Regions from separate parts of the Clostridium sp. Marseille-P299 genome, predicted to be linked through region 2. Evidence: predicted binding sites of a transcription regulator. Region 2 holds the regulator's gene; each other region holds the start of a gene.
What was found. Region 2 encodes Rex, which represses fermentation and respiration genes when NADH is low (regulators of the CRP and FNR family bind a similar motif). Its sites were predicted from a motif close to ATTGTTAANNNNTTAACAAT; they were not measured.

Region 1 (7,521 bases), on a different contig from region 2:
ATACATGGTCCAATGAAAACAGTAACTGCATCTGGATGCATTGCTTTTACTATTTTAGCTGTAGCATGCATTGGAGAAATAGTTGTAGAAATATTATCTACTAAGGTAGGGAAATGTTTCTTAATCATATTAACAAATGCTGGACAGCAAGAGGTAGTTTTTTTCTTACCTTCTTTATAAGCCTCTGCCCATTCTTCTGCTTCTGAGGCAGCGGTAAAGTCTGCACCCATTGCTACTTCATACATTCCATCAAAACCAAGTTCTTTCAGTGCTTCGGCTATTACACCAGTTGTTGCTGTTGGACCAAATTGGCCTTCAATCGCAGGTGCGACCATTGCATATACAGGAACATCAGAGAGTAATAAATTAATAACATCTACCATGAAGGAGCGATCGGATATTGCACCGAAAGGACAATTTCTGATGCAATTACCACAATTAATACATTTCTCTTCATCAATAATAACAATGCCGTTTTCATCCATGGAAATCGCATCTACTGGGCAGCTCCTTTTACATGGACGAACTAAATCTGCAATTGCATTGTATGGACATGCCTGTGCACACTTAGAGCATTCTTTACATTTTGTAGGGTCAATATGTGCACGATCACGTAACATTGAAATAGCACCAAAATTACATGAATTTTGACAATACTTACCCATACATTTTTGGCAGTTGTCGGTTACAGTAAAACGAGTAATTGGACATTCTTCACATGCAGAAGGAATTACTTGTACAATATTCTTGTTTTCCTTATATACCGGTGATAAGCCTTGTGCAAGGCGAATTCGCTGGCGAATAATTTCTCTTTCCTTATAGATACAACATCTAAAATTGGCATGTGGACCTTGTATCATTTCATAAGGAAGAGCCTCTTGTTTTTCTTCAAGTTCTTTGTTAAATGCAAGTTTTGCAACCTCATATAGAACTTCGTGTTTGATGGTACCGATATCATTGTTTACTTGTAACATAAAAATCCTTACCTTTCTTGGCGGTAATCACATCATTTGTGATATTTGAGAGCCATATATATTTATATTAAAGGTTAGCATAGAAGTGTTGGGGAACGACTTACACAAGCATAACCTATAATACCGACAATTATTAGGAACTGTTAAAATAGTATAATCTAACTATCTTTAAATGCCCCTAGTATTATCGAAAGGATAATCCAAGTCAATAGATATTCGGTACTATTATACCATAAAAAAATATAAATAGACAAAGAATTTAAAAATAAGTGATAAAAACAGTTTTACCCATTTTCTTTACTGCTTCAGCGATTTGGGTTACTAAGTTCATTCGTATGCTTAAATCAAAAGGTAGATTTGGATTTTGATGTGCTTCATTAATTGTTCGTCCAACAAACATATGAAGTTCGGTACAACTCTCAATGATTTTTTTAGCAATTAAAGAACCTCCATTATCTTTATCAAGCTCTAAGAAGAAGTGTTCATCAATTGCCCCATCTACATAGTGCTTTAATAATTGAAGTGTTCTTGTTAATGTCAATACACCTTCTGTGACTAAGTCAATCCCTTCAATACTAGCAATAGGAGGTAAGTCCATATCCGTATAATTTAACGAAGTATTAATTGGATGACCAGTAATCCTAGATACGATGTTAGCCGAGGTCCCACCGCTTATAATACGTGTGGCGCTACCAGATAGGAAAGCCTTAACTGCCTTTTCATCGTCCTGCTTATCCAGTGGGGGACCAGTAAATAAATGAACAACTTTTGAATCAGTGACTCTTGCTACAGCAATGGTTGTATCATCACCAGGTGAGTGCATATAAAGGTCATCACAAGCTTTTGACAAAATAGATACTAAACGGGAGGCAGATAAGGTTGCATTGGTTGCATCCACGGAATACTTGGCCATATTATCCCACGTCCATCCAAAATTAAGGGCTTTTCCTACTCCAGCATGAATAACGCCATCGCTCATTAAAATGAAACAATCATTCATTTTTACTTGGAAGCGGTATTCACGAATTTTTTTACCTTCAATAATACGCTCATTGTAAGGAATGTTATGCAACTTCTTATCACGAATAAATACACATGCTGGATTATCAAACTCCACAAGATAGGCTTCGCCGTTATGAAAAATTTGCAAAATACTAAAGGTAGAATAAGCAACTTGCCGTACTTTACAAACTGGTAAAGTTTTTACAATGGTCTGCACACATTCTTCGAGTTTGGCACCGTTTAAAAACATAGTTCCAAGAATTTTAGAGGTTAGGGTAGCTAAAATGTTTGCCTTTACACCGCTACCCATACCATCAGCTAAAATAATTATGTTTGAATCTTTTGTTTTTAGAATTTCAACTTTATCCCCACATAGCTCTTCGTTATGCTTATTTAAACTCTTGTAGGAGACATCAATAGTAACATTCATTAAGCCTTCCTCCTATTACTGATCCGTACGTCCGTCGTTTAAGATGGTATCTCTTAGTTTAGTCAATGTAACTTTTGTTTCTGCTGTTGTTTCTCCTAATAGGCCTGCAATTTCTTGTGCAACAAGCATTTGTTTATCAATAACCCTTTGTGCCATTTCAATTGTCTCCATCTTAACTTTGTAGGCTTGTTTAATTTGCTCTTCTTCATAAGAGATATCTTGAAAGATTCCCAGTACACAGTTAAGCTCCTCCATATATACAATGGTTTGTAGTGTGTAAAAGTTACTCTCTTCGTAGGTAACCTTCTTTCCTAAAATATCTGTGTGAGTATCCAGTACTGCTTGAAAGTCGGTATGATCAATAAACTCATATAAATACATGTTTTTTGCTTTATTTCTAGAGGTGTTAAAATGTTTCTCAGCTGCCTTAGAAAACTCCAATATTCGCATTTCCGCATCTACGATGATGATAATGTTAGGAGTATTATCTAAAACAATATTCGACATGGATTGAGCTTTTTCATGCATATAAGGAATACACATATTTAGCTCAGCCTTCCCCTGATACACTGCAATTGCTTTGTCTCTACACGTTGCGTAACCACAAGCTCCGCAATTTAGGAAATCCTCAGTTTTTGTTTTTCCTATTTTACGTAAGATAGAGGATATTTGCGCTTCGCTTGGCAGAGGATCTTTGGGTGAATGGTCAAAGAAATGTTTAAATAATGGGATAGAATTATCTTTGAAAAATATATCATCATTCACGGGTTGTCTTTGTACCTTTTCTTCCATGTCCAATTTAACTTTAAATCTAGAGATACAATCACGATCAATTGCTGGTCCTTTAATACAACCACCGTTACAAATATTAGCCTCGATAAAACATCCGCTAACTTCTCCCTTTTCCATACTTTGAAATAAATCAATGCAATTCTTTATTCCATGAACATAGAACTTTCGGTATTTATTTGTTGTGTCATTGGTTGTAAGGACAGAGGATAATACGCCGCTGCTTATTGGGTATAAGCGATTTACTTCTGGATTTGGATTGTTTGGTACTTCATCGTTTAGTCCGGTAAGGCAGATATTTTCTTCATCTAACCATTCTTCAAATTCTTTAAAGTTAATAACAGCATCGATATATCCCTTTGTTCGCTCATCGCATTCTGCTTCTCTTTTTTTTGAAATGCATGGACCTAGGAACACAATCTTAGCATCCTCACCGTATTGCTTACGAAGTAACATACCATGTGCTATCATAGGAGAGACAACAGGAGCCATAAATTTTGTAAGGCTTGGATAATAGATTTCGATCAAATCATTCACACTTGGGCAACTAGTGGTAATGATATTTTCCATCTTACCTTCCTTAAGTAAGCGTATGTAGTCTCTAGTAACATACGCTGCCCCCTCTGCAGTTTCATGGACAGCAGTGAACCCTAAATCTAAAAGGGCACGAATGACCTGTCCTGGGGTTTTATACTTAATTACTCCAAGATATGCTGGAGCAAGGGAGACTATCGTTTTGTATCCATCGAATAAGTATTGTTTTACACGGTCTAAATCGCTAATTAGTGTTTTAGCATTCTGAGGACATACTTCTAGGCAATGACCGCATAGTATACATTTATCATTCATGATATAAGCTTGTGAATCTTTCACGGTAATGGCTTTTACATCACAGTTGCGTACACATTTATAACAATTTTTACACTTTGCTTCTTTAAAACCAATCACATCCATTAAGTAAGCCTCCTTAATACCTCATTTCTGAAAAAATGATCTGTTTTTTCTGGAGATAATGAGAAAAGTTCTTCCTCGATTTTTACACATACACCTTTCATACATTCTCCAATGCAAAAGGAACCAACTAACTCAATTTCTTTTCCTAAATTATTCTCAGAAATCAGTTGATTTAGCTTTGTAACAATTTCTCTGGACCCCTTTAAATGACAGGAGCTACCAATGCAAATAGTAATTATCATAAGCTACCTCCCTATGAATGCTAAAAATTTAACAATATATACAAATTATACCATTTTAGATTTCGCAAAACAAGAATTAAAAGTTTTATTTATAGTACTAAAAATGGAACTATTGTCGTGGTTTACTAGGAGAATAAAAGATGGTAAAATTAGGATATTATATTCATGTAGGGTAAAATAAATAAAAAACAAAAAAGGGGTATGTGATGAGAGTTATACAAAAGAGTTATAAAGCCGTGATACTAGTAATCTTAATAATTTGCATGAGCGCTAGTGTATTCTCTTTGAATGCTTTATCAGTAAAAGCGAAAGAGCAGACAAAGTTTGATTATATATTTCATAATAAAACGTATTTGTTTGGTAGCCAATTAGATGAGGATAGCCAATATTATTATTTGACGCTACTTAAAAGATTGAAGGCTCCAACAGAAAAAGAGTTTACAATATCACTAAAAGGAAGAAATCAAAAGACAATCAGTGAATCTTTAAACAATGCACTAAATGCAATGTTTTATGATTTCCCAGATTATCAGTGGTTAAAGCTTGGAGGCAAGAACGCCAGCCATTTTAAAATTAATTATGTCAATGGCGTTGCGACTAAGTTAGTGTTTTATCCTGTCATAAAGGATGAATATAAAAGCGCAGATTTGGTATCCAAGGAATTAAATAAAATAGATGATATTCTAAATAAGATGCTAGATGAAATGCCAAAGGAATATGTAACAAGATATGAAAGGCTTAAGTATATTCATGATTATTTAGTAAAAAATGTAACATATGATACTTCCCAAAAGGAGAAAAAAATTCATTCGGCTTCTGGGGCACTCATTAATCAACTTAGTGTTTGTGAAGGGTATGCAAAGGCATTTAAAATGGCTTGTGAGAAAATCGGTGTTCCAAATCAATTGGTAACAAGTGATACCCATATGTGGAATTATGTTCAGATGGACAATGGAAAGTGGTATTTAGTGGATGTAACGTTTGACGATCCATTACTAAATGGTACCAGTGATTACAAAGACGGTAAAAATTTAAGTCATGAATATTTTTTAGTCGGAGCAAATAGTGTAGCGGGAAGTAAAGACCATAAAGCAAATGGAAACTTAAATAATGGTGGATTTAATTTTACATTAAAAACATTGTCAAAGGATGATTATAGTGAATCAAGTGCAAAAGATGAAAAGCTGATCATTCAATCACAACGTTTTAGTGAGAGTTTTTTAAAGGACTTAACAAAACCTTTATTTTATGCGTCGAATAAAACCTTATCGTTCAAGCAATCATATACACAAGTTATAAAAAAGTTATCTAGTACGGCTAAAGTTACTTATTATTCAAGTAAAAGTAATGTTGCAAAAGTGAATAGTAAGGGAAAGATCGTTGCAGTGGGTAAAGGGACATGTGTAATTACAACTACAGTAAAACAAGGTGGTAAGACATACGTTCATAAGTTAAAACTAACAGTAAAACCTTGACTATAATTTAAAAATGCTGTGTTTTACTGGTTAAACGGTGCTTGTTTTGTAACGAAATAGTTGTAATCATGCATGATTGTGGTATAATAGACGAGAATAACGTAGTAAGAGCTTATAATAAATCTGATTATAGGAACGTCTTTTGGTTCCTATATATAGTTTCTCAGAAGTTGTTTTTTAATATCTGAGAAAAGGTGTGTTTTTTGCATCGTAAATATAAGACAATCTGCGTAAGTAAGATGTGAAATATATCAGATATGAGTAATTATGATATGAAATAGGCTAAAGGAATAGGAGTATGAACATGGAGCTATTAACAGTTAGAGAATTGTTCCGTAACAAAGAGCAGTACATTGGAACAAAAGTTACCATTGGTGGATGGGTAAGAAGCGTAAGAGATTCAAAGACTTTCGGTTTTATTGTTGTAAACGATGGTAGCTTTTTTGAAACATTACAGGTAGTATATTCAGATAAGTTAGATAACTTTGCTGAAATCTCAAAATTAAACGTTGGATCTGCAATCATCGTAACTGGTGAACTTGTGGCTACGCCAAATGCAAAACAACCATTTGAAATTCAAGCAACAGAGATTCTAGTGGAAGGTGCATCTACATCTGATTATCCATTACAGAAAAAGAGACATACCTTAGAATATTTAAGAACAATTGCACATTTAAGACCTAGAACAAATACTTTCCAAGCGGTATTTCGTGTACGTTCTTTAATTGCATATGCAATCCATGAATTCTTTCAACAAAGAGACTTTGTATATGTACACACTCCATTAATTACAGGAAGTGATGCTGAAGGTGCAGGCGAGATGTTCCAGGTAACTACCCTTGATTTAAACAACGTTCCTAAAACAAAAGAGGGTAAGATTGATTTTAGCGAAGACTTCTTTAATAAACCAACGAATTTAACAGTAAGTGGTCAGTTAAATGGTGAGACCTATGCAATGGCATTCCGTAATATTTATACATTCGGACCAACATTCCGTGCAGAAAACTCCAATACAACTCGTCATGCAGCAGAATTTTGGATGATTGAGCCTGAAATTGCATTTGCTGATCTTAAAGACGATATGATTTTAGCTGAGAACATGATTAAATATGTAATTTCTTATGTATTAGAGCATGCTCCAGAAGAAATGAATTTCTTCAATTCATTTGTAGATAAAGGTTTATTAGAACGTTTGAATAATGTTTTAAACTCTGAATTTGGACATGTAACATATACAGAAGCAGTTGAAATATTAGAAAAGAACAATGATAACTTTGATTACAAAGTATCTTGGGGCTGTGATTTACAAACAGAGCATGAAAGATACTTAACAGAACAAGTATTTAAAAAGCCTGTATTTGTAACTGATTATCCAAAGGATATTAAGGCATTTTACATGAAGCTTAATGAGGATAATAAAACAGTAGCAGCTATGGACTTATTAGTACCTGGAATTGGTGAAATCATTGGAGGAAGCCAAAGAGAGGACGACTACGATAAGTTATTAAAACGTATGGAAGAGTTAAAATTAGATCCAGAAGATTATGGCTTCTACTTAGATTTAAGAAAATATGGTTCTACAAGACATGCAGGTTTTGGTCTTGGATTTGAACGTTGTGTTATGTATTTAACTGGTATGAGCAATATCAGAGACG
Region 2 (7,521 bases):
TTGTTAGATAATGCTCTTGAATACCCATCCGCATATCCAACTGGTACCGTTGCAATCGTCATTGTTTTATCCGTGAAAAAAGTACTACCATACCCAATTCCATGACCAGGACCTAGCTCTTTCACAAAAGAAATATGGGTTTTTAGCTCCATCGCTGGCTTAATTACTAAATTACTTTTATTTACCTCTTCTGATGGATATAAACCATAAGTAGTAATACCACAACGAACCATATCAAGATTTGCATAATTCATATCCATAATACCTGCACTATTTGAAGCATGCATTATTGGGGTATTGACTCCTGCCTGATTTAATTCTTTAGTGAAGGTAATAAATTTAGAAAGTTGCTCATTCGCAGAGGTTTTATCCTTCATGTCAGCACAAGCAAAATGGGTATATATACCTTCAATGTCGATATTTTCAAGCTTACTAATTCGTACTATTTCCTCAATACTTTCTTTACATGGTTGATATCCTATACGCCCCATGCCAGTATCTAATTTTATATGAACTTTCGCTATTTTACCTTGTCGTTTTGCTTCTTCATCCATGAGTTTTGCAACTTCATATTGAAATACTGTTTGTGTGATATCATATGCAATGACCTCACTAATTTGTTCCACAGCAGTATAACCTAAAATTAATATTGGCTTATTAATTCCAGCATTTCTAAGCTCAATGCCCTCTTCAACAATTGCTACACCATATGCATCAACCAATCCACTTAACTCTCTTGCAATTGGTACTGCGCCATGTCCATAGCCATCTGCTTTAATAATCGCCATAATTTTAGTTCCCATTGATAAAGTTTCTTTTGCAGCCTTAATATTATTTGAAATTGCATCCAAATCAATATTAGCATAAACTCTATAGTACTTCTCGCTGTATACTTCTTCTATCATTTTCCTTAATTACCTCCGGTAATGCCTCTAAGATATCACTTGCAAGCATGGAATGATACCCTCTTTTTTCTGCTGCCACATCTCCTGCCAAACCATGAATATACACTCCAAGTTCCGCAGCTTCATAACTTTTTAAACCTGTAGCTATTAAACCTGCGATGATTCCTGTTAAAACATCACCACTTCCACCAGTCGCCATTCCATGATTCCCTGACACGTTAACATATCGATTTTCACAATGTGCTACGATCGTTCTTGCATCTTTTATTACATAGATTAATTTATTATTATAGGTACAATATTCAGGAAAGTCAATAAAGCCTTTGACAATATTGTCTACAGAACAAGAAAGCAAATTAGCTAACTCTTTTAAGTGCGGAGTCAGTATTGAATTGGCAGGTAATAATGACGATAACTCCCTCACTCGGTCTTTCGTATTATCTACCATTCTTGTATTCAAAATATTAGCTAATATTTGCAGTGCATCTGCATCAAAAACAGTTGGCTTTGTCTGTTCTTTTAAAAGTTGAAGCAACAAACCTTCAGCCAGCTCACCTGTTGATAAGCCAGGGCCTATCACAATAGCATCTGCCCACTGTATGGATTCTTTTAAAATAGTTTCTGAATTATTATCTTCATAACAAGCATAGATTGCTTCCGGTAAAAGGGTACGTATTACTTCGACTCCTGATCTTGAAGTTAACACTTTTACAAGACCACAGCCCATTTTATATGCAGCGTTCGCCGAAAGATAAGCAGCCCCTGTCATATTGGTGGAACCTGCAATAATTAATACCTTACCATAGCTTCCTTTATTGGAATAAGAAGAACGTTTTGGTAGTTTTCTTAGATCATCCTTTTCAAAATAATGATATTTAGGCGAAACGTTTTCTACTGCTACCCTAGGAAAACCAATGTCTTCAACGATAACTTTTCCAACATGGAAAGCTCCTGGGTACAAGAGTAATCCCAGCTTGTTTTCACCAAAGGTAACTGTAACATCTGCCTTAATTGCAACATTTTTAATTTTTCCTGTATTTGCATCTACTCCAGAAGGAATATCAACGGCCACAATATAGGCTCTTAAAGAGTTAATTTTTTCAATTGTTTCTTTATAGACTCCTTCAATTTCTCTTTGTAGACCGATTCCAAACATTGCGTCAACAATAATATTATATTCATTGGATTCTAATTTGGACCTAATGGATATGCCCAATTTTTTAACAATTGAAAGTTGTATTTCCGATTCTTTTGTGAGTTTTTCCAAATTTCCAAGAATAATTAAATCAACTTTATAGCCTTGTATATACAAAATACGAGCAATAGCAATTCCATCACCGCCATTGTTGCCCGTACCACATACTACCGCTATACTATTTTCTTTTTTTGCTACACTCTCTATATGAGAAACCACCTTTAATGCTGCTCTCTCCATTAAAACTAGAGAAGGAATTCCAATTTGTTCAATCGTATAAGAGTCAATTTGTTTCATTTCATCTGAATTAACTGCGTATTTCATAATTATACCCTTTTACTGCTACAAGATACATGAATCTTGTAATGGCAGCCCTTTCAAACAATATTGATTCAAGAGATTTAATTTAAATAGAAACAAGATAAATAACAAACGATTTCATTTACTAGATATTACAAAAGCCGATGCCAAATATCTTAGCAACGGCTTTCTTATGATTTGATCGACGGTTTTAGTTTTATTCATTTAATATTTCATCATCCAAAAATTCCATCGTTTTAGCGCCTAGAACATCGTGCATATAAGTATAGATTGCATTCGTCTCTGTTTCTAAGTCTTGCTTTTTAAGTATCATCTCTTTTAATTGAATGCGCATACTTGCAATGCTTTCCTCTAACTGCTTTACTTGCTTGTTATTATGTTCTAATTTCTCATAGCAAATTAAAGCACTAGCACTCATTAGCTCTGCATTCGCATTCCTTATTTCATAGGGAAGATCCGCTAACTGATCTTCTCTTTCTAAAAGTTCATCTTTTATATTTAAAATTAACTTTTGATTCTTCTCTAATTTTTTACCTTTAATTTTACCAAGTAAGGAATTATCAATTTCCATGTTATCAACAATTTCCTGCATCAGGTTTTTCTTCACACGTTTTAAATTCTTGATTTCATCCACTGTTTTTCCTTGTTTCTTTAGTAAATTATTCAATTTATCTCGTAATTGTTTCATGCCTACTGACATCTCTTGCTCAGGAAATAATGCAAGCCATCGCTCATCTAATGTAAGAATAGGAATCTTCTTATTACGAAATATCTCTGTAAAGTCAATTTTACCCTCATTATTATTATTTAATTTTCGCAAGAACATCCCCCCAAAAGCTCGTTATCTTTCACTGTTTTTTGATGACATTACCTCTTCTGCTGCTTTTAAATTATAGGATAGTCGCATTAAAGATTCTGCCAAGTGAACATTCTCCACCATTACATCCTTTGGTAAATGTAAATCTGTAGGTGCAAAATTCCATATTGCATGAATTCCTAAACGTACTAATTCTGCGGCAACTTGTGGTGCTTTTGCCTTTGGAATTGTAAGTGCCGCTATATTTACTGTATTATTCTTAACAAACTCTTCTAATTCATCCATTAAACGAATTTCGATTCCACGAATTGAAATTCCAACAAGTCTTGGATTTACATCAAAGATACCACTAATATAAAATCCTCGACGTTCAAAATCAGTGTAATTTGCTAATGCTTGCCCTAGATTACCTGCGCCTATAATGATAACATTATATTTTTTATCAAGTCCTAGGATTTTCCCAATTTCGGTGTATAAATACTCCACATTATACCCATACCCCTGCTGTCCGAAACCTCCGAAGTTATTCAAATCCTGACGGATTTGCGATGCGGTCACGTTCATTTTCTCACTTAATTCCTTCGATGAAATTCGAACAACGTCATTTTCAAGTAATTCCCCTAAATACCTGTAATAACGTGGCAGTCTTTTAATAACTGCTGATGATATCGCCTTATCGTACATGTAAACCTCCTTAATTATACTATTAACGTTCGGTTCCTTTATAGTATAATTATAGTGAATCGTTAATAATATGTCAATGTATCTAAATCCTTTGTTTTCTTGCTTTTTTCGCCAATATCCAGCACTATTTTCACTTTGAAATAATGATACTATTACACTCAAAACAAGTACTTTATACTATAAAATTGCTTTATGAGAAGCATTTTCATTATACCTATTATAACGAAATGGATGAATCTCGTCAAACGCAAGTTACATTATAATAAGAAGTTTTTAGTTTCGGATATCATTTTATCTACCATACGGGTAACAATTTTCTCACTATTTATATAGTATTACAGGAAATCTCCTATGTAATACTTGTTTTTTTACATAAGCTTTTATCCCATGGTAGATTCCTTTCTCACAAGGGAAGATAATTGACGCTTTTCGTTTTCTTTGCTACAATAAAGGACAAGTATGCTCTATTTTAGTAGTAATTAAAGGAGTCCGTCATGATATTAGCATGTAATAATATAAGCAAAAGTTATGGAACAACCGTTATCTTAGATAAGGTGTCCTTTCATGTAAATGAACGTGAAAAAGTCGCGATTGTCGGCATTAACGGTGCTGGTAAATCCACTTTATTTAAAATAATTATGAATGAAATATCTTCTGATGAGGGAGATGTTATATTTTCGAAAGGCTGTAGCGTTGGATATTTAGCTCAGCATCAAGATTTAGCTACTGATAATACAATTTATGATGAAGTTTTAAGTATTAAAGCAGATGTTATTCGTATGGAAGAACAAATTCGTTCTCTAGAATTAGAAATGAAATCTGTGACTGGTGTTGAACTCGATCGTTTACTTAATACCTACACTAGGCTTACTCATGAATTTGAATTAAAGAATGGCTATGCATATAAAAGTGAAGTAATCGGTGTTTTAAAAGGTCTTGGTTTTACTGAAGACGAATTTGATAAAAAAGTTTCTACTCTATCTGGAGGTCAAAAGACACGAGTTTCCTTAGGTAAATTACTTCTTAGTAATCCCGATTTAATTTTACTAGACGAGCCAACAAACCACTTAGATATGGAATCTATTGCTTGGCTTGAAACCTTTTTAGTTAATTATAATGGCTCTGTTATAGTAATTGCCCATGACCGTTATTTTTTAAACAAGGTTGTCACCAAAGTTGTTGAATTAGAAAATACAAAGGCAACTGTCTTTGAAGGTAATTACACCGACTATGCGACGAAAAAAGAACAGCTTCGTGAAACAATGATTCACCATTACCTAAATCAACAAAAAGAAATCAAACATCAAGAAGAAGTCATTGCCAAACTCAAATCTTTTAACCGCGAAAAATCCATAAAGCGTGCGGAAAGCCGTGAAAAGATGTTAAATAAAATAGAACGTCTTGATAAGCCGGTGACTCTAAATGCTGAAATGAACATTCAATTAGAGCCAAACATTATGAGTGGAAATGATGTCTTGACCGTAAAAGGACTAAAAAAATCCTTTGGCAATCATTTATTATTTGAAGATTTGGATTTTGAAATTAAGCGTGGTGAGAAAATCGCAATCATTGGTAATAATGGTACTGGAAAAACTACTATTTTAAAAATTATCAATCAAATCATACAAGCGGATGCAGGTGAAATAAAACCAGGTGCAAAAGTGCATATTGGTTACTACGACCAGGAGCATCATGTTCTTAATATGAACAAAACGATTTTTGATGAGATCCAAGATACCTACCCATATCTTGATAACACAAGGGTACGTAATGTATTAGCTGCCTTTTTATTTACTGGTGATGATGTTTTTAAATTAATCAAGGATATCAGTGGTGGAGAACGTGGACGAGTTTCACTAGCCAAATTAATGCTTAGTGATGCTAACTTTTTAATCCTAGATGAGCCGACAAACCATTTAGATATTGTATCAAAAGAAATACTAGAGAATGCAATTAAAAATTATACAGGTACTGTTTTATACGTATCCCATGACCGTTATTTCATTAATCGTACTGCAACTAGAATTCTTGACTTAACTCATGGAAAACTTCTTAATTACATTGGTAACTACGACTATTATCTTGAAAAGAAACCAGAAGTAGAACGTCAGCATCTTGGATTTACAAGTTCTTCTGAAGGAAATGTAAATAGCCAAGCTACCATTGGTAAACAAAACAATATTCTAAGTGGACTTAAAGTTCAGCAAAGTTCGGTTTCTACAACTGAAACTTCACAAGCTAGTTTCGATTCAAAAGAATCCGATACTAAGTTAGATTGGAAGCAACAAAAAGAAGAACAAGCCCGTATTCGTAAACGTCAAAATGATCTAAAAAAAGTGGAAGAAGAAATCCATAAACTAGAAAACAGAGATGAAGAACTAAACGAATTATTAATGGATGAAGCTGTATTTACAGATCCATCGAAACTAATTGCACTAAATAAAGAGAAAAAAGAGGTTGAAGAACGCCTCGAAGAATTATTGATACAATGGGAAGAGCTAGCAGAATAGCTCTTCTTTTTTTGTTCTATTTTTGTTATAATTTAATGCATATAATAATTATTATTATTTTTGATATTATTTCATCTGTTTTTTGAATTTTTCACATCACATTACTTGTTAATTGCATTTTTTTACCATTCTCAATGCCGTGATTTCTCTATACTTTACCAAAGTTTCTTCAATTTATTAATTTCATATCAAAAAGTTTAGTAATACTAGATATTTTGTTTATATATTGTTGACATTAATATTAGATTGTGTATAATAGTATTCGGCATGTTTAGCAGTGCTAAACTAAATGGTATATTTTTATAAACCAATTATAGAAGGAACTAATAATGACTTTACAAAAGCAGATCCCATAGAAAGGTTTGGTGTATCCATGAAAATAGGTGCTAAAATCAAAGAATTACGTGTTCAAAAAAGTTTAACGCAAGAAGAGCTTGCGGACCGAGCGGAATTGTCCAAAGGATTTATTTCTCAATTAGAACGTGATATTACCTCACCTTCCATTGCAACTCTTGTTGATATATTGCAATGTTTGGGAACAAATCTCGAAGAATTTTTTACTGGGACTACCTCAGAACAAGTTGTTTTTAAGAAAAATGATTACTTTGAAAAAGTAGATCATGAATTATTTAATAAAATAGAATGGATTATTCCAAACGCGCAAAAGAATATGATGGAGCCTATCTTATTAACATTAGAGCCAGGCGGTTCTACATATCCAGACAATCCTCACGAAGGCGAGGAATTTGGTTTTGTTTTAAGTGGTTCAATTACTATACATCTAGGAAATAAAACGCATAAAGCTAAAAAGGGTGAGTCCTTTTACTTTACGTCAAACAAAAATCATTATATAACGGCTACTGGTAAAACTGGTGCTACCCTATTATGGGTATCCACCCCACCAAGCTTCTAAGGAGGAGAATCATGGAAAGCAATAAACTCATCGATTTAATAGGAATTCATAAATCATATGGTAATAGCGTAGTTATTGATGATTTGAATTTATATATACGTGAAAATGAATTTTTAACCCTACTTGGTCCTTCCGGTTGCGGTAAGACAACAACACTTCGAATCATTGGTGGTTTT
Region 3 (7,521 bases), 1.2 Mb from region 2:
GCCAATATATAACTCGAAAACTTCTTCTAAGGTATCATTTACTTTTTTCTTTCTTCCAACAAATCCAAGCTGACTCACTTGATGTCTAGCACAACTATTTGGACAACCTGAGATATAAACTCTTGGAAGTAACTTCATGTCAACGCCTGCTTCTTTTACTACTTTAATGATATTTTGACATAATGATTGACTTTGTAAAATACCAATTTGACAAGTTGGAACGCCTACACAGGATACACTCATTTCAATGTTCATCTTATCAATTAATTCAGGTAATAACTCATGTAATTCTACAACCATTTCTTTTGTTAAGTTACGTAGATACATATCTTCATGCATACTAAGTCTAATTTCAACATTTTCATCGTCATGAGTATTCACAAAATCTACAATTGTGTCATAATCTTTAGAAGATAATTGACCACATACTGGATGTAACATTACGCTATAACGTCCTTTTTGCTTCTGTGGAATTACATTAATGTAATCATCAAGCTCAGATTCCCATTCTTCAAAATGTTCTATGACAGGTGTTATTTCTTTGAATTCTTCCTTCTTTTTCACTTGTTCCACATAATTACGATAACATTCAAGGAACTCTTGTTCTCCCATTTCTCTAGGGATAAATCTTGTTCTTGCTTTCATTTTATTCTCATAATTACCATGTTCCATAAAAAGCTGAACCATTGCTTCTACATAATAAAGAACTTCACTTGGACGGATTAAATCAGGATATACAAGTGAAATAGCAGGTGCATTTCCTAATCCCCCCGCTAAATACAGTTTGAAATATGCTTCTCCATCTTTTTCAACTGCCATAAATCCAACATCATCAATGGTTGCACAACCAGAATCTTTTAAATCACTTGAAAATGCAACTTTCAATTTTCTTGGTAAATGATAGGTGGAAGCGTTGCTAGTAAAATAATCACCAATAAGTAAGGCATATGGAGTTACATCAAACACTTCTCCTTTTTCTACACCAGCAAGTGGGGACATAGAAACATTTCGTGGGAAATTGCCACCGCCACCTCTTGTAAACAAATCATGATCAATAGCATCATGCATAATATCGCACACAGCATCGATATCAAGATCATGTAATTGAACTGCCTGTCTTGTGGTAATATGAATACGTTCTAGATTATATTTTTTAACATAAGATTGAATCAATCTCATATGTTCTTTTGTAATTATTCCTGAAGGTGTTTTTAGGCGAATCATGAATGTTTTTCCACCCTTTTGAGCATAAACTCCCATTCCACCTGATTTTGCTTTAAACTCAGGTACGGTTAGCTCGCCATCTAAAAATCTATGGCCATTTTTCCGAAATTCAACAATTTCTGATTTTAAAAGTTCTTTGTAAGTTTCCATCATGTTCCTCCTGTCGATCTTTTACCTAAAATTCCTATATGAAATTTATCACTCAACTTCTATTATACTGCGAAATTAAAAATTCTTAAACTACTATTCCACTACTTTTATGAGACAATTACTTCCATACCGTTTATTATTATTTTTACTTATGCAATATATACCAATTATTTTATAGAAATTTCTATTTTCCCAATAATTAAACAATAAAATAGCTATTTACAAGACTCTTTGTCGTATAAATAGCTATTTTAATTTATGTATATTTGTAAATATTTATGTATTTTATCTAAATTAGTGATTCATAAAGTTTTGTTATATCTTCTACGCTAGTTTCTCTTGGATTACCAGGACGGCAAGCATCATCATATGCAGATTGTGCAAGAAATGGTATATCTTCCTTCTTTACAATGTCTTTTAAATCTTTTGGTATTCCAACATCCTCTGATAATTTTCTCACTGCATCAATGGCTGCTTTTCTATATTCATCTTGTGTCATGTTTTCTGTGCCAGCAACACCCATAGCAGCTGCAATATACTTGTATTTATCCCCAGTTGTTTCTGCATTATATTCCATTACTGTAGGTAGAATAATTGCATTTGCAATACCATGAGGTGTATCATATAAAGCACCTAATGGGTGAGCCATAGAATGTACGATACCTAAGCCAACATTAGAAAATCCCATTCCAGCAACATATTGACCAAGTGCCATTCCCTCTCTGCCTTCTGGAGTATTATCTACTGCTCCACGCAATGAACGTGAAATTATTTCTATAGCTTTTAAATGGAACATATCAGAAAGCTCCCAAGCACCAGCGGTAGTATATCCTTCAATTGCATGAGTAAGTGCATCCATACCAGTTGCTGCTGTTAATCCCTTTGGCATACTAGACATCATATCAGGATCTACAAAAGCTACAACAGGAATATCATGAGGATCTACACACACCATTTTACGGTTTTTTTGCACGTCTGTAATTACATAATTGATGGTTACTTCAGCTGCTGTACCCGCTGTAGTAGGAACTGCTAAAATTGGAACTGATTTATTTTTAGTATCTGCAACTCCTTCTAAGCTTCGTACATCAGAAAATTCAGGATTATTAATAATAATACCAATTGCCTTTGCAGTATCCATGGAAGATCCACCACCTAAGGCAATGATGTAATCTGCATTGCTTTGTTTAAATGCATCTACTCCACTTTGTACATTCTCAATTGTTGGATTTGCTTTAATATCAGAGAATAATTCATAAGCTAGTTCACTATTTTCAAGAACATTAATAACTTTTTGTGCTACCCCGAATTTTACTAAATCTGGGTCAGTACATAATAAAGCTTTTTGAAAACCTCTTGCCTTTACTTCGTCAGCAATACTGTTAATTGCACCAGCTCCATGATAAGATGTTTCATTTAAAATAAATCTGTTTGCCATTTTTATCTTCCTTTCTAATCTAATTTGCTACCAGTTGTTTTAATAGGATTTACATAATATTGTTTATTTTTTAACATAGTGTTTTAGATAAAAAGGATTTAATTTATAGAAGATATGAATCAAATCCTTATTTATAAATTATTTTATCAAATTTAAACCTAAACTTGTTATTAAAATCGGTCTAAATCTATGCAAAAAGAACTTTAATTGTAAGAATTTTAACAATGATTTTTATCGTGCACCTTTGTAAATTCTATTTTTTAATTATTAATTCTAGCTGTAGATTCCTTAGTTGAAATCATGTATTTTTTAAGGTTAATTAAACTTTTCACTTTAATTTCTCCTAATAAATTTGATTCTTTTACCAATCCAAATCTCTCATTCCTACTATCCAGAGAAATATCCATGTTATCACCTAATACAAAATATTCATCATCGCCTAAAATTATTGGACGTTCCAAAATACCTGCATCTTTAATGAAGTCTTTTGAGTAATCTTCTTCCAAAAGTTCATTGTTGATATAGATTCTTCCATCTATGATTTGTAACTTTTCATTTGGTAATCCTATGATTCTTTTCACAAACAAATTAGAATCTTGTTTTGCAACAACGATATCTCCTCTTTCTGGTTTTTGAAACCAATAAGCAGTTCGATTTATTAAATAGCTTTCACCATTCATTAAAGTAGGTTCCATGCTTTCCCCACTAATTATCATATTAGGAAAAATAAATCTTTGGATAATTAAAATCAAGCCAAAGATGATAGCGAAACTAACAGCAATCAGTATTCTCCTTTTTCTTAATTTCTTAGCTATATGTTCAAACTTTAACGTCTGTTGATCTGAGATAAAGTCTTGTTCTGATGTATTACCACGAGCTAAAAGAATCTCTTTCTTTGATGTTCCATCCTCCTTAACTTCGCCTATAAACCTTTTACATTCCTCGCATATTTCCAAATGTTCCTCTATAATCTGGTTACTATCATCACTCGTTGCTCCATCCTGATATAAAGGTAATACATCTTTTATAATTGCACATATATTTTGTTCCATTATAAATATCCCTCCAAACTCTTTCTTAAAAGTTCCTTTCCGCGAAAATATATTACTTTTGCTGAGCTTTCACTAATTTGCATTATATTACCGATTTTTTTAAACGGCATTTCAAAAAATAATCGATAAACTAAAACATCTTTATATTTTATATTCATTTCATTCATGCATTTAATGATTAATTGATGAAGTTCGTTCCCTTCTATTTGATTTTCTGGTGTGATAATGCTCTCCAACACATAATCCGTATGAAACGCCGAAGTGTCCATGCTAATATGTATTGGATTCTTCTTATAGTACTTATAGCAAGTATTTTTTGCTATTTGACAAATCCATGTTTTTATTTCACATTCCCCTTTAAATCGATGTAACGAAATGCATACTTGATAAAAGGTTTCTTGGGTTAATTCTTCTGCCAAATCTTCTTTATAATTTACCATTTTAAGTAGAAACAGAAAAATCATGTGACTATACATTTTGTATAGTTCTTCTACATCATTCATTAATTTTTGCACCTCCTACCCATTAGTATCCAAAAATTAGAAAAGGTTACATTTATTTTTAAAAATAACAGAAAATTATTTCCATGGCATGGCTTGACTTCCATTTCAGGTAGGCATACAATAAGTACGAAATCAGATTTGGAGGAAACAATACATGAGTAATAGAAAAATCTCAGAAACCATTCCGATTGCTCCTTTAAAAATTATTGCATTAGAAAACATAAAGGAACTTGGTGAAAAAGTAAATCAATATATTGTAAATTCAAGACATAATACATTAAGTAAGAATCCATCCTCTCCCATATATCTTGGGTATCAAAATGATTCTTATTTAGTTGATTATACACTTCCTCGTTTTGGAACAGGTGAAGCAAAAGCTGTTATTAATGAAACAATTCGCGGTACTGATTTATTTATTATAGCCGACGTAATGAACTACAGTAATATGTATCATATGTTTGAAGAAGATAATCATAAGTCTCCTGATGATCATTTCCAAGATTTAAAACGTGTGATTGCTGCTGCTAAAATAAGTAAAGCGAAGCGTATTAATGTAATTATACCATTTTTATATGAAAGTAGACAGCATAGAAGGGACAAATTGGAATCTTTAGATTGTGCACTTGCTCTTCAAGAGTTGTCCCAAATGGGAGTTGAAAATATCATTACGTTTGACGCACATGATGCTAGAGTACAGAATGCAATCCCAATTCGTGGATTTGATAATTTCTTTACTAGCTATCAATTTGTACGTGATTTATTACGTTATGTTCCAGATATTAAAATTGAAAAGCAACATTTAATGATGATAAGCCCAGATGAAGGTGGTATGACAAGAGCTGTATATTATGCAAATGTTCTGGGAATTGAAATGGGTATGTTTTATAAACGTAGAGATTATTCTACAATTGTGGATGGTAGAAATCCTATAGTATCACATGAATTTTTAGGATCCTCTGTTGAAGGAAAAGATGTGTTTATCGTAGACGATATGATTTCATCCGGTGATAGCATTTTAGAAGTAGCTGCAGAATTAAAAAAACGTAAAGCTGCACGTGTCTTTATTGGCGCAACCTTTGGTTTGTTCTGTAATGGCTTAGAACGCTTTGATAAAGCTTACGAAGAAAAAGTGTTTGATCGTATCTTTACTACAAATTTAGTCTATAATCCACCAGAACTTTTAAATAAACCTTATTATAACAACGTTGATTTACATCGATACTTATCATTGATCATTGAATCCTTAAACCACGATACTTCAATCAATGATATCATTAGTCATCCAGCGTTAATTAAAGAACTTTTAGATGAGCATAATAAGAAAACAAATGCTTAAAACAGCAAACAATAATGGATGTTACATTAGTGGTTAAAAATCACTGATGTGACATCCATTTTCTTTCTATAAATATTTTATTTTTTATTCGTCTTTTAAATCTTTTCAGTACTATATATTTAAAATTATTAGATACTATCGTGACAAAATAACTAGCTAACTTGTACTTTCTTGATCACAACTTCATTCTTTTCTACCACTACCTCATAATACTTCTTACTTATGTAATTGAAATCTTCCGTAAATTCCTCACTTACAGAATAACCATCTTTTAAATTCACAGTTATTTTAAAAGAACATTTTTCATCTTCTTTCATAGTGATTTGCGTGCTTTCGTTAAATTTAAGACCATGTATTAAATAAGCTTTATGTTCTTCCTCATTATCTTGTACTTTAACTGAGATACTTTTAACCTCGTCTGGTAATTTATATGTAATCACTAAATTGGGCTGTTCTATCACTTCTTCTTGCTTGTATACCCTTGTCAATATAACGCCAGTAAAAATAGCACCTATTAATAATAATATACTAGCTGCAATGTGTTTAACTTTCATATCGCTTCTCCTTGTAGGCATAAAATATAGTTTATATTTAGATGCCTTTATGATAATTACTAAAACATGCTTTGGGTTATCTTCTATTATGATGGATTAAGCTTAGAAAGTAAATGCTTTTTTACATAATATAGTAATTATTATCTATTATTACAATTTTAATACTAAGTTAAACTAATAACTTCTCATATAGTTTAAACCACTTTAGACCAATTGCTTCTAACCCTAAATCTACTTTTCCCTTCAATTGATATCCACATGTTTCATATAACTGAATTGCAGGAAAATTTCCTTCATGAACATCCAAACGTATGGACTTTATATTTGCATCTTTTCCATACTGTTCTGCAAAATCCATTAATCGTTTTCCAATGCCTTGTTTCATAAACTCTGGATGAACTAAGAAGGTATGTATTACTAACACATCTGTGTAGTCGGATTCAAATCCCCACTCTATTTCCTTGTACGCTTCTTCTGATTCATGATTTAGTATTATTGTACCAATAATTCTATCCATGTATTTTGCAACAAATAAAGTTCCTTGTTCAATTCCTTTGTCTGCATCTTCACGAATTGGATAAACCCCTTTCTTCCATCCAGGATAATTAACTCCTTTTTCTAAAGCATCATTTAAAATATCGTATAATCGTTCCAGTTCATCCACATCTTTTAAAGTAGCCTGTTCAATAATTAATTCCATATATAATCCTCTCAAAATATTGTTATAAGCGTAATTTATTTTAATCTCTATTAACTTTCTGAATTTAAATTAACGGTCTTCTAACTTGGATAATAGATACTAAAATCTTCTAACGCGGATATTAGCCAATAAATTTATAATATAATCTTATTCATTATACAAAACTATATTAATATTTTCAATTATTTTCCATATTTGATTAAATTTGTACTCTTTTGAGCAAGCTTCTATACTCCAAATGCATAAGTCTATAAGAACAACGAATATGTCAAAATATTCAACCATTTTTTAAAAGGAGCAACATAGTGCTTTAAGAGATATATTTTAAACTGCACACAGGTGCATCAAAGCGGAGGATTTTTACCTTAAAGGATGTACTCCCAATACAAAAAAAGTGCTAGAAAAGACTGCATACAGCCTATCTAACACTTTCTATCTATTATAATTTACAACCTATTTTAACATGCACTAAAATAATTACTTTATAGCATACACTTATGATTAAATGTTAACTAAGGTTTTTATTAATCTTTTGGATCCTTAACATCCATATAATCACTTTAT

Region 1: the regulator Rex is predicted to act here: its motif matches at 4,408-4,427, upstream of BN4220_RS01700 ((2Fe-2S) ferredoxin domain-containing protein).
Region 3: the regulator Rex is predicted to act here: its motif matches at 3,019-3,038, upstream of fucO (lactaldehyde reductase).

The regions. Positions count from the first base shown of each region.
Region 1 covers NZ_FJVE01000004.1:395,583-403,103, reverse strand. Annotated here, with positions in the region: gene BN4220_RS01715 (4Fe-4S dicluster domain-containing protein) at 1-974, opposite strand, end outside; gene BN4220_RS01710 (SpoIIE family protein phosphatase) at 1,234-2,406, opposite strand; gene BN4220_RS01705 ([Fe-Fe] hydrogenase large subunit C-terminal domain-containing protein) at 2,422-4,149, opposite strand; gene BN4220_RS01700 ((2Fe-2S) ferredoxin domain-containing protein) at 4,149-4,391, opposite strand; gene BN4220_RS01690 (transglutaminase domain-containing protein) at 4,598-5,866, shown strand; gene asnS (asparagine--tRNA ligase) at 6,171-7,521, shown strand, end outside.
Region 2 covers NZ_FJVE01000007.1:428,271-435,791, reverse strand. Annotated here, with positions in the region: gene alr (alanine racemase) at 1-905, opposite strand, end outside; gene BN4220_RS10140 (bifunctional ADP-dependent NAD(P)H-hydrate dehydratase/NAD(P)H-hydrate epimerase) at 871-2,424, opposite strand; gene BN4220_RS10135 (hypothetical protein) at 2,618-3,241, opposite strand; gene BN4220_RS10130 (redox-sensing transcriptional repressor Rex) at 3,263-3,922, opposite strand; gene abc-f (ribosomal protection-like ABC-F family protein) at 4,417-6,432, shown strand; gene BN4220_RS10120 (helix-turn-helix domain-containing protein) at 6,806-7,345, shown strand; gene BN4220_RS10115 (ABC transporter ATP-binding protein) at 7,357-7,521, shown strand, end outside.
Region 3 covers NZ_FJVE01000007.1:1,650,614-1,658,134, reverse strand. Annotated here, with positions in the region: gene BN4220_RS15145 (nitrite/sulfite reductase) at 1-1,374, opposite strand, end outside; gene fucO (lactaldehyde reductase) at 1,664-2,812, opposite strand; gene lepB (signal peptidase I) at 3,073-3,864, opposite strand; gene BN4220_RS15130 (RNA polymerase sigma factor) at 3,864-4,367, opposite strand; gene BN4220_RS15125 (ribose-phosphate pyrophosphokinase) at 4,522-5,703, shown strand; gene BN4220_RS15120 (hypothetical protein) at 5,856-6,257, opposite strand; gene BN4220_RS15115 (GNAT family N-acetyltransferase) at 6,427-6,957, opposite strand.